DNA from 3 places in the Streptomyces sp. NPDC058291 genome. Region 2 is predicted to be linked to each of the others. Evidence: predicted binding sites of a transcription regulator. Region 2 holds the regulator's gene; each other region holds the start of a gene.
What was found. Region 2 encodes HrcA, which represses chaperone genes, less so after heat shock. Its sites were predicted from a motif close to TTNGCACTCNGNNNNNCNGAGTGCNAA; they were not measured.
Positions count from the first base shown of each region.

Region 1 (4,051 bases), on a different contig from region 2:
CTTCCTGATCAAGGACGACTACGGCTACTTCAAGAAGATGCGGGACCTGGGGGTGACCCTGAACAACCACACCCTCCACCACCCCTACCTGCCCGCCCTCTCCTACGCCCGGCAGAAGCGCGAGATCTGCGGCATGCAGGAGGTGCTCCGCGAGCACTACGGCCACCGTCCGGCCCTCTTCCGGCCCCCGTTCGGCAACTACGACCAAAACACCCTGCGCGCCGCGAAGACGTGCGGCGTGCGCTACGCCCCGCTCTGGGACGAGGAGGTGTTCGTCGACCACTGGGAGTACCGGGAGACGGACCGGGACCTCCACCCCGGCGACATCGTCCTGACCCATTTCCGCGGCCGGAGCGAGTGGAAGGGCACGATGCCCGACATGGTGCGCCGCTTCCTGGACAAGGTCACGGCGAAGGGCTACGCGGTGGCCCGGCTGGAGGACTACCTGTGAGGGCGTGGGGACCGGGGACCGGGGGACCGTGGGCGGAGGGACCGCGGGCGTGGGGACCGGGGACCGGGGGACCGTGGGCGGAGGGACCGCAGGCGTGGGGACCGGGGACCGGGGGACCGCGGGCGTGGGGACCGGGGACACGCGGACTGACGGCCGTCCTGCTGATCCTGGCGGCCCTGACCGGTTGCGCCCAGTCCGTCGACCCGATCGAACGCCTGGGCCGGAAGGCGGCCGCGCGGGTCCACGAGCCCGCCCCCGCCCCCTACCTCCGCTGGGGGCTGACGGCCCCGCCGGCCCCCGCGCCGACCCATCCCGCCCGCGTCCTGCCGGGCAGCCCGGGAACGGGTCTCCCGCCGGTCCTCGACCACGTCCCGACCACCGACAGGGTCGTCTTCCTCACCTACGACGACGGGGCGGAACGCGACCCGCGCTTCGTCGACATGGTCCGCGAACTGCGCCTGCCGGTCAGCATGTTCCTCACCGACAGCGTGGTCGGCCCGGGCTACGCGCAGTTCGCCCGGCTGCAGTCGGTCGGCGCGAGCATCCAGAACCACACCCTGGACCACCCGGTCCTGCGCGGTCTGCCCTACGCCGGCCAGCGCGCCGAGATCTGCGGCCAGCAGGACAAGCTCCGATCCCGGTTCGGCCTGCGCCCCCGCCTCTTCCGTCCGCCCTACGGCGCCTACGACGCCACCACCCGGCGCGCCGCCGCCGACTGCGGCATCACCGCCCTCGTCCGCTGGCGCGCCGCCATGGGCCCCACCCAGCTCGCCTACCCGTACGGCCCGCACCGCCTCAGCCCCGGCGACATCGTCGCCGTGGCCCCGGACGAGCCGACGGGCTCGGCCCTGCGCGAGCGCACGGCACGTCTGCTGCGCGGGCTGCAGCGGCAGGGCCTGACGGTGGGCCGCCTGGAGGACTACGTCTGAGGGCGCCCCCGGCGGAAAATGTGGCCGACGCGCCGCGCGCATTGGCACTCCGCTTGACCGAGTGCTAACCGCGGTCATAGTCTCAGCTCTGGCACTCACCACTGGAGAGTGCCAACACAGCGACGGGCAGGTCCGGCACCCGCGACGACGGATCCACCTGGTCGCCACCTCAGACAGTTAACCCCGTGAGATCTCCGAAGGGGGAGGTCGGATCGTGACGACCACCAGCTCCAAGGTTGCCATCAAGCCGCTCGAGGACCGCATTGTGGTCCAGCCGCTCGACGCCGAGCAGACCACCGCCTCTGGCCTGGTCATCCCGGACACCGCGAAGGAGAAGCCCCAGGAGGGCGCCGTCCTCGCCGTGGGCCCGGGCCGCTTCGAGAACGGCGAGCGCCTGCCGCTCGACGTCAAGGTCGGCGATGTCGTCCTGTACAGCAAGTACGGCGGCACCGAGGTGAAGTACAACGGCGAGGAGTTCCTCGTCCTCTCGGCTCGCGACGTGCTCGCGATCATCGAGAAGTAATTCACCCAGTTTTGCAGTGAACTGCGCCCCTGGCCCCCGCTACTTTGTGCAGCCGGGCGCTGGGGGCGCAGTTCGTTTCTCCCACGCTTTCCGAGAGGGCTGAACCGCTCCCATGGCGAAGATCCTGAAGTTCGACGAGGACGCCCGTCGCGCCCTTGAGCGCGGCGTCAACAAGCTTGCCGACACCGTCAAGGTGACGATCGGCCCCAAGGGCCGCAACGTCGTCATCGACAAGAAGTTCGGTGCCCCGACCATCACCAACGACGGCGTCACCATCGCCCGTGAGGTGGAGCTCGAGGACCCGTACGAGAACCTCGGCGCCCAGCTCGTGAAGGAGGTGGCGACCAAGACCAACGACATCGCGGGCGACGGTACGACCACCGCCACCGTGCTCGCGCAGGCGCTCGTGCGCGAGGGCCTCAAGAACGTAGCCGCCGGCGCCTCTCCGGCCGCCCTGAAGAAGGGCATCGACGCCGCCGTCAAGGCCGTCTCCGAGGAGCTGCTGGCCACCGCCCGCCCCATCGACGAGAAGTCCGACATCGCGGCCGTCGCCGCGCTGTCCGCCCAGGACCAGCAGGTCGGCGAGCTCATCGCCGAGGCGATGGACAAGGTCGGCAAGGACGGTGTCATCACCGTCGAGGAGTCCAACACCTTCGGTCTGGAGCTGGACTTCACCGAGGGCATGGCCTTCGACAAGGGCTACCTGTCGCCGTACTTCGTGACGGACCAGGAGCGCATGGAGGCCGTCCTGGAGGACCCCTACATCCTCATCAACCAGGGCAAGATCTCCTCGATCGCTGACCTGCTGCCGCTGCTGGAGAAGGTCATCCAGACCAACTCCTCCAAGCCGCTGCTGATCATCGCCGAGGACCTGGAGGGCGAGGCGCTCTCCACCCTCGTCGTCAACAAGATCCGCGGCACCTTCAACGCGGTCGCGGTCAAGGCCCCGGGCTTCGGCGACCGCCGCAAGGCGATGCTGCAGGACATGGCCGTCCTCACCGGCGCCACCGTCATCTCCGAGGAGGTCGGCCTCAAGCTCGACCAGGTCGGCATCGACGTGCTCGGCTCCGCCCGCCGCGTCACCGTCACCAAGGACGACACCACCATCGTCGACGGCGGCGGCAACTCCGGTGACGTCGTGGGCCGCATCGCCCAGATCAAGGCCGAGATCGAGAACACCGACTCCGACTGGGACCGCGAGAAGCTCCAGGAGCGCCTCGCGAAGCTGGCCGGCGGCGTGTGCGTGATCAAGGTCGGCGCCGCCACCGAGGTGGAGCTGAAGGAGAAGAAGCACCGTCTGGAGGACGCCATCTCCGCGACCCGCGCCGCGGTCGAGGAGGGCATCGTCTCCGGTGGCGGTTCCGCTCTGGTCCACGCCGCCAAGGTGCTGGAGGGCGGCCTGGGCAAGACCGGCGACGAGGCCACCGGCGTCGCCGTCGTGCGCCGCGCCGTCGTCGAGCCGCTGCGCTGGATCGCCGAGAACGCGGGCCTCGAGGGCTACGTCATCACCGCCAAGGTGGCCGAGCTCGACAAGGGCCAGGGCTTCAACGCCGCCACCGGCGAGTACGGCGACCTGGTCAAGGCCGGCGTCATCGACCCGGTCAAGGTCACCCGCTCCGCCCTGGAGAACGCCGCCTCCATCGCCTCCCTCCTCCTGACGACCGAGACCCTCGTCGTCGAGAAGAAGGAAGAGGAGGAGCCGGCCGCCGGCGGCCACTCCCACGGGCACTCCCACTGACCCAGGTCGGTACCCACGGCAGTACCGAGGCCCGGCGCCCCGCTGACAAGCGGCGCCGGGCTTCGGCGTGCGTGCGCCGCCGCCGCCGCGGCCGCCGGCCCGCTACTGCTCCAGCGCGTCCAGCGCACCCAGCTGATCCATCAGCCCGAGCCGGTCGTACTGCCACCAGGCCTCGACGATCTTCCCGTCGTCCCGGCAGCGGAAGACGGTCGTCCCGGTCATGGCGACCTGCCGGCCGGTGGCCGGGATCCCCATGAAGTCGCCCCGGTGCGTGCCGCGCCAGGTCCACCGGTTGCACACCCGGTCGCCCTGGGCGATCTGGTCGTCGAGCGTGAAGGCGAAGTCGAAGCCGCCGCGCCACGCCTCGATCTCCCGCCGCATCGCGTCCATCCCCATGGTGTCCTGCGGGT
Region 1 covers NZ_JBHVYK010000010.1:12,001-16,051, reverse strand. The annotation lists gene ACFVYK_RS07255 (polysaccharide deacetylase family protein) at 1-451, shown strand, start outside; gene ACFVYK_RS07250 (polysaccharide deacetylase family protein) at 598-1,380, shown strand; gene groES (co-chaperone GroES) at 1,595-1,903, shown strand; gene groL (chaperonin GroEL) at 2,016-3,641, shown strand; gene ACFVYK_RS07235 (ester cyclase) at 3,744-4,051, opposite strand, start outside.
Region 1: a site for HrcA is predicted at 1,422-1,448, ahead of groES (co-chaperone GroES). Genes of this name have one in related genera too.

Region 2 (4,051 bases):
GCCGCCCGCCATGGGGGCCTGCACGATCGGGTGCGGGAAGAGATCGGTCAGCGCGGAGGACATGACGGCATGTTGTCACGTCCTCCGAACAAGTCCGAATCGGCCCTTCCGCCCTGCCCGCGCGCGAACCGGGGGCGGCCCCGGCTCCGCTCAGCGCCCGTTGAACGCGTCCTTCAGCCGTGAGAACAGTCCCTGCTGGCCGGGCTGGAACTGGCCCGTGGGCCGCTCCTCGCCCCGCAGCTTGGACAGCTCGCGCAGCAGCCGTTCCTGCTCTGGGTCCAGCTTCGTCGGCGTCTGCACCTCGACGTGCACGATGAGGTCGCCCCGGCCGCCGCCCCGCAGATGCGTGACGCCCCGGCTGTGCAGCGGGATCGACTGGCCGGACTGGGTGCCGGGCCGGATGTCGACCTCCTCCAGACCGTCCAGCGTCTCCAGCGGCACCTTCGTGCCGAGGGACGCCGCCGTCATCGGGAGGGTCACCGTGCAGTGCAGGTCGTCGCCGCGGCGCTGGAACTGCGCGTGCGGCAGCTCGTGGATCTCCACGTACAGGTCGCCGGCCGGGCCGCCGCCGGGGCCGACCTCGCCCTCGCCCGCCAGCTGGATGCGGGTGCCGTTGTCGACGCCGGCCGGGATCTTCACCGTCAGCGTGCGCCGCGAGCGCACCCGGCCGTCGCCCGCGCACTCGGGGCACGGGGTCGGGACGACGGTGCCGAAGCCCTGGCACTGCGGGCACGGCCGCGAGGTCATGACCTGGCCGAGGAAGGACCGCGTCACCTGCGACACCTCGCCGCGGCCGCGGCACATGTCACACGTCTGGGCCGTGGTCCCCGGCGCCGCGCCCTCGCCGCTGCAGGTGGTGCAGACGACGGCCGTGTCGACCTGGATGTCCTTGGTGGTGCCGAAGGCGGCCTCTTCGAGGTCGATCTCCAGCCGGATCATCGCGTCCTGGCCGCGCCGGGTGCGCGAACGCGGCCCGCGCTGCGACGCCGTCCCGAAGAACGCGTCCATGATGTCCGAGAAGTTCCCGAAGCCGCCGGCCCCGAAGCCGCCGGCGCCGCCGCCCGACTGGGACAGCGGATCGCCGCCGAGGTCGTAGACCTGCTTCTTCTGCGGGTCCGACAACACCTCGTAAGCGGCGTTGATCTCCTTGAACCGCTCCTGGGTCTTCGGATCCGGGTTGACGTCCGGGTGCAGCTCGCGCGCGAGCCGCCGGAAGGCCTTCTTGATCTCTTCCTGCGACGCATCGCGGCGCACGCCGAGAACGGCGTAGTAGTCCGTGGCCACTTACGACTCCGCCAGGATCTGTCCGACGTACCGTGCCACCGCTCGTACCGCTCCCATCGTTCCCGGGTAATCCATGCGGGTCGGTCCGACCACGCCCAGTTTGGCGACTGCCTCGCTGCCCGAACCGTAGCCGACCGACACCACAGAAGTGGAGTTGAGCCCCTCGTGGGCGATCTCGTGACCGATGCGTACGGTCATGCCCGAATCCCCCGCCTCGCCAAGGAGCTTGAGGAGCACGACCTGCTCCTCCAAGGCCTCCAGGACGGGCCGGATGGTGAGGGGAAAGTCATGTCCGAAGCGAGTGAGATTGGCGGTGCCGCCGATCATCAACCGCTCCTCGTTCTCCTCGACGAGCGTCTCCAGCAGGGTGGAGAGCACCGTCGTGACCGTGCCGCGGTCCTCGGCCTCGAAGGCGTCCGGCAGATCCTCCACCAGACGCGGCACGTCGGCGAACCGGCGGCTCGCGACCCGGCTGTTGAGCCGCGCGCGCAGATCCGCCACCGAGGACTCCCCGAAGGGCGCCGGGCAGTCCACCATCCGCTGCTCGACCCGCCCGGTGTCCGTGATCAGCACGAGCATCAGGCGCGCGGGCGCGAGCGAGAGAAGCTCCACGTGCCGCACGGTCGAACGGGTCAGGGACGGGTACTGCACCACGGCGACCTGCCGGGTGAGCTGCGCGAGCAGCCGTACCGTGCGGGCCACGACGTCGTCGAGGTCGACGGCGCCGTCGAGGAAGTTCTGGATGGCCCGCCGCTCCGGGCCGGTCATGGGCTTGACGCCGGCCAGCTTGTCGACGAACAGCCGGTAGCCCTTGTCCGTGGGGATGCGCCCGGCGCTGGTGTGCGGCTGGGCGATGTACCCCTCGTCCTCCAGGGCGGCCATGTCGTTGCGGACCGTCGCCGGGGACACGCCGAGGTTGTGACGCTCGGTGAGCGCCTTCGACCCCACGGGCTCCTCGGTGCCGACGTAGTCCTGGACGATGGCGCGCAGCACCTGGAGCCTGCGTTCACTCAGCATCCGCGCGCACCTCCAAGATCTCGTCCCCCAGTCCCCTGGGCGTCTCGCCTGGCACTCTTCCTACCCGAGTGCCAGCGTTCCCCGGCCCAGTGTACGGCTGTGGGGTACACCCAGGGCAAGGACGGCCTCTCCTGGACCGTTGTCCAGCTAGCGTCGCGGTATGACGGTGACTTGGGAAGAGCTCGGATGGGAGCGGCTGGCGGCGGGGGTCGGACGGGTGCGGCTGCCGGGCTGGGACTGCACGGCGGGACTGGTCGTCGGGGCGGGCGCGGTGCTGATGGTCGACGCGGGATCCAGCCTGGCCGAGGGGGCGCGGCTGCGGACGCAGGCCGAGGAACTGACCGGCGCGCGTGTGACTCATCTCGCGCTCACCCACCCCCATTTCGACCATGTGTTCGGTGCGGCGGCGTTCGCGGGGGCGGAGGTCTTCGGGGCGGTGGGCTCGGACGCGGTGCCGGGCGAGGAGCTGCGGGCGGACGCGGTGCGCAACGGCCTCGACGAGACGGCGGCGACGGCGGCCGTGGACACGCTCGTCCGCCCCCGCCATCCGGTCTGCGGCGAGTGGACCCTGGACCTGGGCGACGGCCGTCAGGTCCTGCTGGCCAACGTCGGCCCCGCCCACACCGCCCATGACCTCGCGGTGCTGGTCCCCGGCGCCCCCGGCTCGCCGGAGGTGGTGTTCTGCGGCGACCTCGTCGAGGAGTCCGGCGAGCCGCAGGCCGGCCCCGACGCCGTCCCCGCCCGCTGGCCCGCCGCCCTCGACCGTCTGCTGGACCTCGGCGGCGAGGACGCGGTGTACGTGCCCGGCCACGGTGCGGCGGTGGACGCCGCGTTCGTGCGGGCGCAACGCGACGCGCTGGCGGCCCGTTTCGGCGTGTCGCGCTGACCGTGTTCCCGCCGCCCCGCGACTTCTCCTATCGTCATCCGAATGCGCCCACCCGTCTCCCGCCACCGCCCTTCCAGCGAGGGCCCCTCGGGCCCGCGCCCGCGCAGGTATTCCGCCGACCTGACCCCGCCCTGGAAGAAGCCGAAGCCCGTCCCGGAGGTCCCGGCGGACCCGGGCCTGGTGGTGGAGGAGCCCGGCACCGGGTTCTGCGGCGCGGTGATCCGCTGCGAGGCGGGCACGGTGACCCTGGAGGACCGCTTCGGCAAGCACCGGGTGTTCCCGCTGGAACCGGGGGGCTTCCTGCTGGAGGGCCGGACGGTCACGCTCGTCAGACCGGCCTCGGGACCGGCGCGTCCCTCCCGCACCGCCTCCGGCTCGGTCGCCGTCCCCGGCGCCCGCGCCCGTGTCGCCCGCGCCGGACGCATCTACGTGGAGGGCCGGCACGACGCCGAGCTGGTCGAGAAGGTGTGGGGCGACGACCTGCGCGTCGAGGGCGTCGTCGTGGAGTACCTGGGGGGCGTCGACGACCTGCCGTCCATCGTCGCGGAGTTCGCCCCGGGGCCGGACGCGCGGCTCGGGGTCCTGGTGGACCACCTCGTGCCCGGCACCAAGGAGTGGCGCATCGCCCGCTCGGTGAGCAGCGAGCACGCCCTGGTCGTCGGCCACCCCTACATCGACGTCTGGGAGGCCGTGAAGCCGGCGTCCCTGGGCATCGAGTCCTGGCCGCGCGTGCCGCACGGCCAGGACTGGAAGACGGGGGTGTGCCGGGCCCTGGGCTGGCCGTCGGAGAACACGGGTGCGGTGTGGCAGGCGATCCTGAAGCGGGTGGACTCCTACAAGGACCTGGAGCCGGAACTGCTGGGC
Region 2 covers NZ_JBHVYK010000004.1:144,454-148,504, reverse strand. The annotation lists gene ACFVYK_RS03655 (nitronate monooxygenase) at 1-63, opposite strand, end outside; gene dnaJ (molecular chaperone DnaJ) at 151-1,284, opposite strand; gene hrcA (heat-inducible transcriptional repressor HrcA) at 1,285-2,301, opposite strand; gene ACFVYK_RS03640 (MBL fold metallo-hydrolase) at 2,462-3,187, shown strand; gene ACFVYK_RS03635 (DUF3097 domain-containing protein) at 3,230-4,051, shown strand, end outside.

Region 3 (4,051 bases), on a different contig from region 2:
TCTCCTCCTACGACACGGAGGAGCTCCGCAAGCGCATCGAGGCGGGACCCGCGAACATCTGGCGCTACGCGCCGCTCCTGCCCGTCCCGGCCGACGTGGCGGACAAGCCGAACATCAACCCCGGCTGGACCAAGCTCGTGCAGGCCGACAACCTCGCCCGCGAGCTGGGCGTCGACGCCGGGAAGCTGTTCGTCAAGGACGACTCCGGCAACCCGACGCACTCCTTCAAGGACCGCGTGGTCGCCCAGGCCATCGAGGCCGCCCGCGCGTTCGGCTTCACCACGCTGTCCTGCTCCTCCACCGGCAACCTGGCCGGCGCGGTGGGCGCGGCGGCCGCCCGGGCCGGGTTCCGGTCCTGCGTGTTCATCCCGCACGACCTGGAGCAGGGCAAGGTCGTCATGGCCGCGATCTACGGCGGCGAACTCGTCGGCATCGAGGGCAACTACGACGACGTCAACCGCTTCTGCTCCGAGCTCATCGGCGATGCGGCGGGCGAGGGCTGGGGCTTCGTCAACGTCAACCTGCGGCCGTACTACGCCGAGGGGTCCAAGACGCTGGCCTACGAGATCTGCGAGCAGCTCGGCTGGCGCCTGCCCGACCAGCTCGTCGTGCCGATCGCCTCCGGCTCGCAGCTCACGAAGATCGACAAGGGGCTGCAGGAGCTGATCAAGCTCGGGCTCGTCGAGGACAAGCCGTACAAGATCTTCGGCGCGCAGGCGGAGGGCTGCTCCCCGGTGTCGGTGGCCTACAAGGCCGGGCACGACGTGGTGCGCCCCCAGAAGCCGAACACCATCGCCAAGTCGCTGGCCATCGGCAACCCGGCGGACGGCCCCTACGTCCTCGACATCGCCCGGCGCACCGGCGGCGCGGTGGAGGACGTGAACGACGAGCAGGTCGTCGACGCGATCAAGCTCCTGGCGCGGACCGAGGGCATCTTCGCGGAGACCGCCGGCGGGGTGACGGTGGGCGTGACGCGCAAGCTGATCGAGAACGGTCTCCTCGACCCCACGAAGACGACCGTCGTCCTCAACACGGGCGACGGCCTGAAGACCCTGGACGCGGTGGCCGGCACCGGCCTGACCGCGACCATCCGCCCGACCCTGGACTCTTTCCGAGAGGCTGGCCTCGCATGAGCGTCAACGTCCGCATCCCGACCATCCTGCGCACCTACACGGGCGGCAAGGCCGAGGTCGCCGCCGAGGGGACGACCCTGGGCGAGGTCATCTCCGATCTGGAGAAGAACCACACCGGCATCGCCGCGCGCGTCCTGGACGACCAGGGCAAGCTGCGCCGGTTCGTCAACGTGTACGTGAACGACGACGACGTGCGCTTCGAGCAGGGTCTGGAGACGGCGACGCCCGACGGCGCCGGCGTCTCGATCATCCCCGCCGTGGCCGGTGGCTGACCGCTGTTCCGTACCCGCCGGTAGTAACCGTCGGTAACAGCGATTACCGAGTGTTCATCGAATTGCCCTCTCCGCGATAGAAGCGGAGGGGGCAATTCGATGTGGTTGAGCGCGATACAGTTGGGGAACCCGGTCCGGATCATCGGATCCGGAGCCTTTGATTTCTGCCCCGGCCCGACAAGAAGCAGCCAAAGTGCGTGCTCCTTCTGTGGCTTTTGCGGCTTTTACAGGGCCCGACTTGCCCTGAATTCAGGTGAATTCTCGCCACATTCCGGATCCCTTGCGTCCAGAATTCTCGTCCGACTGACCTGTTGCAGAGGGCAGTTGGACAGATACATTCGGCCGCGGTCGACGCGTTCCGGCGCACGCCCCCAACCAATGGGGGGTGAGGTATGACCCGGATCCGCGAAGTGTGGATCTGTGCAAGGGCCAGTAATAGGGGAGTTAGGCATGGCTCAGGGCACCGTCAAGTGGTTCAACGCGGAGAAGGGGTACGGCTTCATCGCGGTCGACGGTGGTGCGGATGTTTTCGTCCACTACAGCGCGATTCAGATGGACGGCTACCGCACCCTGGAAGAGGGTCAGCGGGTCGATTTCGAGATCTCGCAGGGCCAGAAGGGGCCGCAGGCGGACATGGTCCGACTCGCGACCGGCTGAAGCACGCGCCGACTGACAGCGTCGTTCTTCTGTACATCTGTCGAAGGGCTCGCACCTCCTCGGGGTGCGAGCCCTTCGGTGCGCCCGCGCACGCGCACGTGCCCGCGGCCGGGCACGCCCGCGGCTGGTCGGCGGGCGTGTCCGGAAGGGGGCGCGCGAGGGGTCCGGAAGGGCGTCGTTCTCGGGGAGGCGCTTGCACTCTCAGGGGTCGAGTGCTAATCATTGGCGTTAGCACTCTGAAGGTGAGAGTGACAACGAAGGACCGGGTCGGTGAGGCCCGCAGGCCAGGTGGGGCAAGGAACCACGAGGCCGGCGAGCCGTCCGTCGCGGGCGCCAGCGCGGTCCGGAGCAATCCACCCCAGTCCGGGAGGACCACTTCACATGGCCAAGATCATCGCGTTCGACGAGGAGGCACGGCGCGGCCTCGAGCGCGGCATGAACCAGCTCGCGGACGCCGTGAAGGTGACGCTCGGCCCCAAGGGCCGCAACGTCGTCCTCGAGAAGAAGTGGGGCGCCCCCACGATCACCAACGATGGTGTCTCCATCGCCAAGGAGATCGAGCTCGAGGACCCGTACGAGAAGATCGGCGCCGAGCTGGTCAAGGAAGTCGCGAAGAAGACGGACGACGTAGCCGGTGACGGCACGACGACCGCGACTGTCCTGGCCCAGGCCCTGGTCAAGGAAGGCCTGCGCAACGTCGCCGCCGGCGCCAACCCGATGGCCCTCAAGCGTGGCATCGAGAAGGCCGTCGAGGCCGTCTCCGGCGCCCTGCTGGAGCAGGCGAAGGATGTCGAGACCAAGGAGCAGATCGCTTCCACGGCCTCCATCTCCGCCGCCGACACCCAGATCGGCGAGCTCATCGCCGAGGCCATGGACAAGGTCGGCAAGGAAGGCGTCATCACGGTCGAGGAGTCCCAGACCTTCGGTCTGGAGCTCGAGCTCACCGAGGGCATGCGCTTCGACAAGGGCTACATCTCGGCGTACTTCGCCACCGACATGGAGCGTATGGAGGCCGTCCTCGACGACCCGTACATCCTCATCGCGAACTCCAAGATCGCGAACGTCAAGGACCTGCTCCCGCTCCTCGAGAAGGTCATGCAGTCGGGCAAGCCGCTGCTGATCATCGCCGAGGACGTCGAGGGCGAGGCCCTGTCGACCCTGGTCGTCAACAAGATCCGCGGCACCTTCAAGTCCGTCGCGGTCAAGGCCCCCGGCTTCGGCGACCGCCGCAAGGCGATGCTGAACGACATCGCCATCCTCACCGGTGGCGAGGTCATCTCCGAGGAGGTCGGTCTCAAGCTCGAGAACACGACCATCGACCTGCTCGGCAAGGCCCGCAAGGTCGTCATCACCAAGGACGAGACCACCATCGTCGACGGCGCCGGTTCCTCGGACCAGGTCGCCGGCCGGGTCAACCAGATCCGCGCCGAGATCGAGAACAGCGACTCGGACTACGACCGCGAGAAGCTGCAGGAGCGCCTGGCGAAGCTCGCCGGCGGTGTCGCGGTCATCAAGGCCGGCGCCGCCACCGAGGTGGAGCTCAAGGAGCGCAAGCACCGCATCGAGGACGCCGTCCGCAACGCGAAGGCCGCCGTCGAGGAGGGCATCGTCGCCGGTGGTGGCGTGGCGCTCATCCAGGCTTCCGCCGTCTTCGAGAAGCTGGAGCTCGAGGGTGACGAGGCGACCGGCGCCAACGCCGTGCGCATCGCACTGGAGGCCCCGCTCAAGCAGATCGCCGTCAACGGCGGTCTCGAGGGTGGCGTCGTCGTGGAGAAGGTCCGCAACCTTCCCATCGGCCACGGCCTCAACGCCGCGACCGGTGAGTACGTCGACATGATCGCCGAGGGCATCATCGACCCGGCGAAGGTGACGCGCTCTGCCCTGCAGAACGCCGCCTCCATCGCCGCGCTGTTCCTGACCACCGAGGCCGTCATCGCCGACAAGCCGGAGAAGGCGTCCGCGCCCGCCGGCGGCGGCATGCCGGGCGGT
Region 3 covers NZ_JBHVYK010000056.1:10,641-14,691, forward strand. The annotation lists gene thrC (threonine synthase) at 1-1,133, shown strand, start outside; gene ACFVYK_RS25335 (MoaD/ThiS family protein) at 1,130-1,405, shown strand; gene ACFVYK_RS25340 (cold-shock protein) at 1,856-2,062, shown strand; gene groL (chaperonin GroEL) at 2,444-4,051, shown strand, end outside.
Region 3: a site for HrcA is predicted at 2,291-2,317, ahead of groL (chaperonin GroEL). Genes of this name have one in related genera too.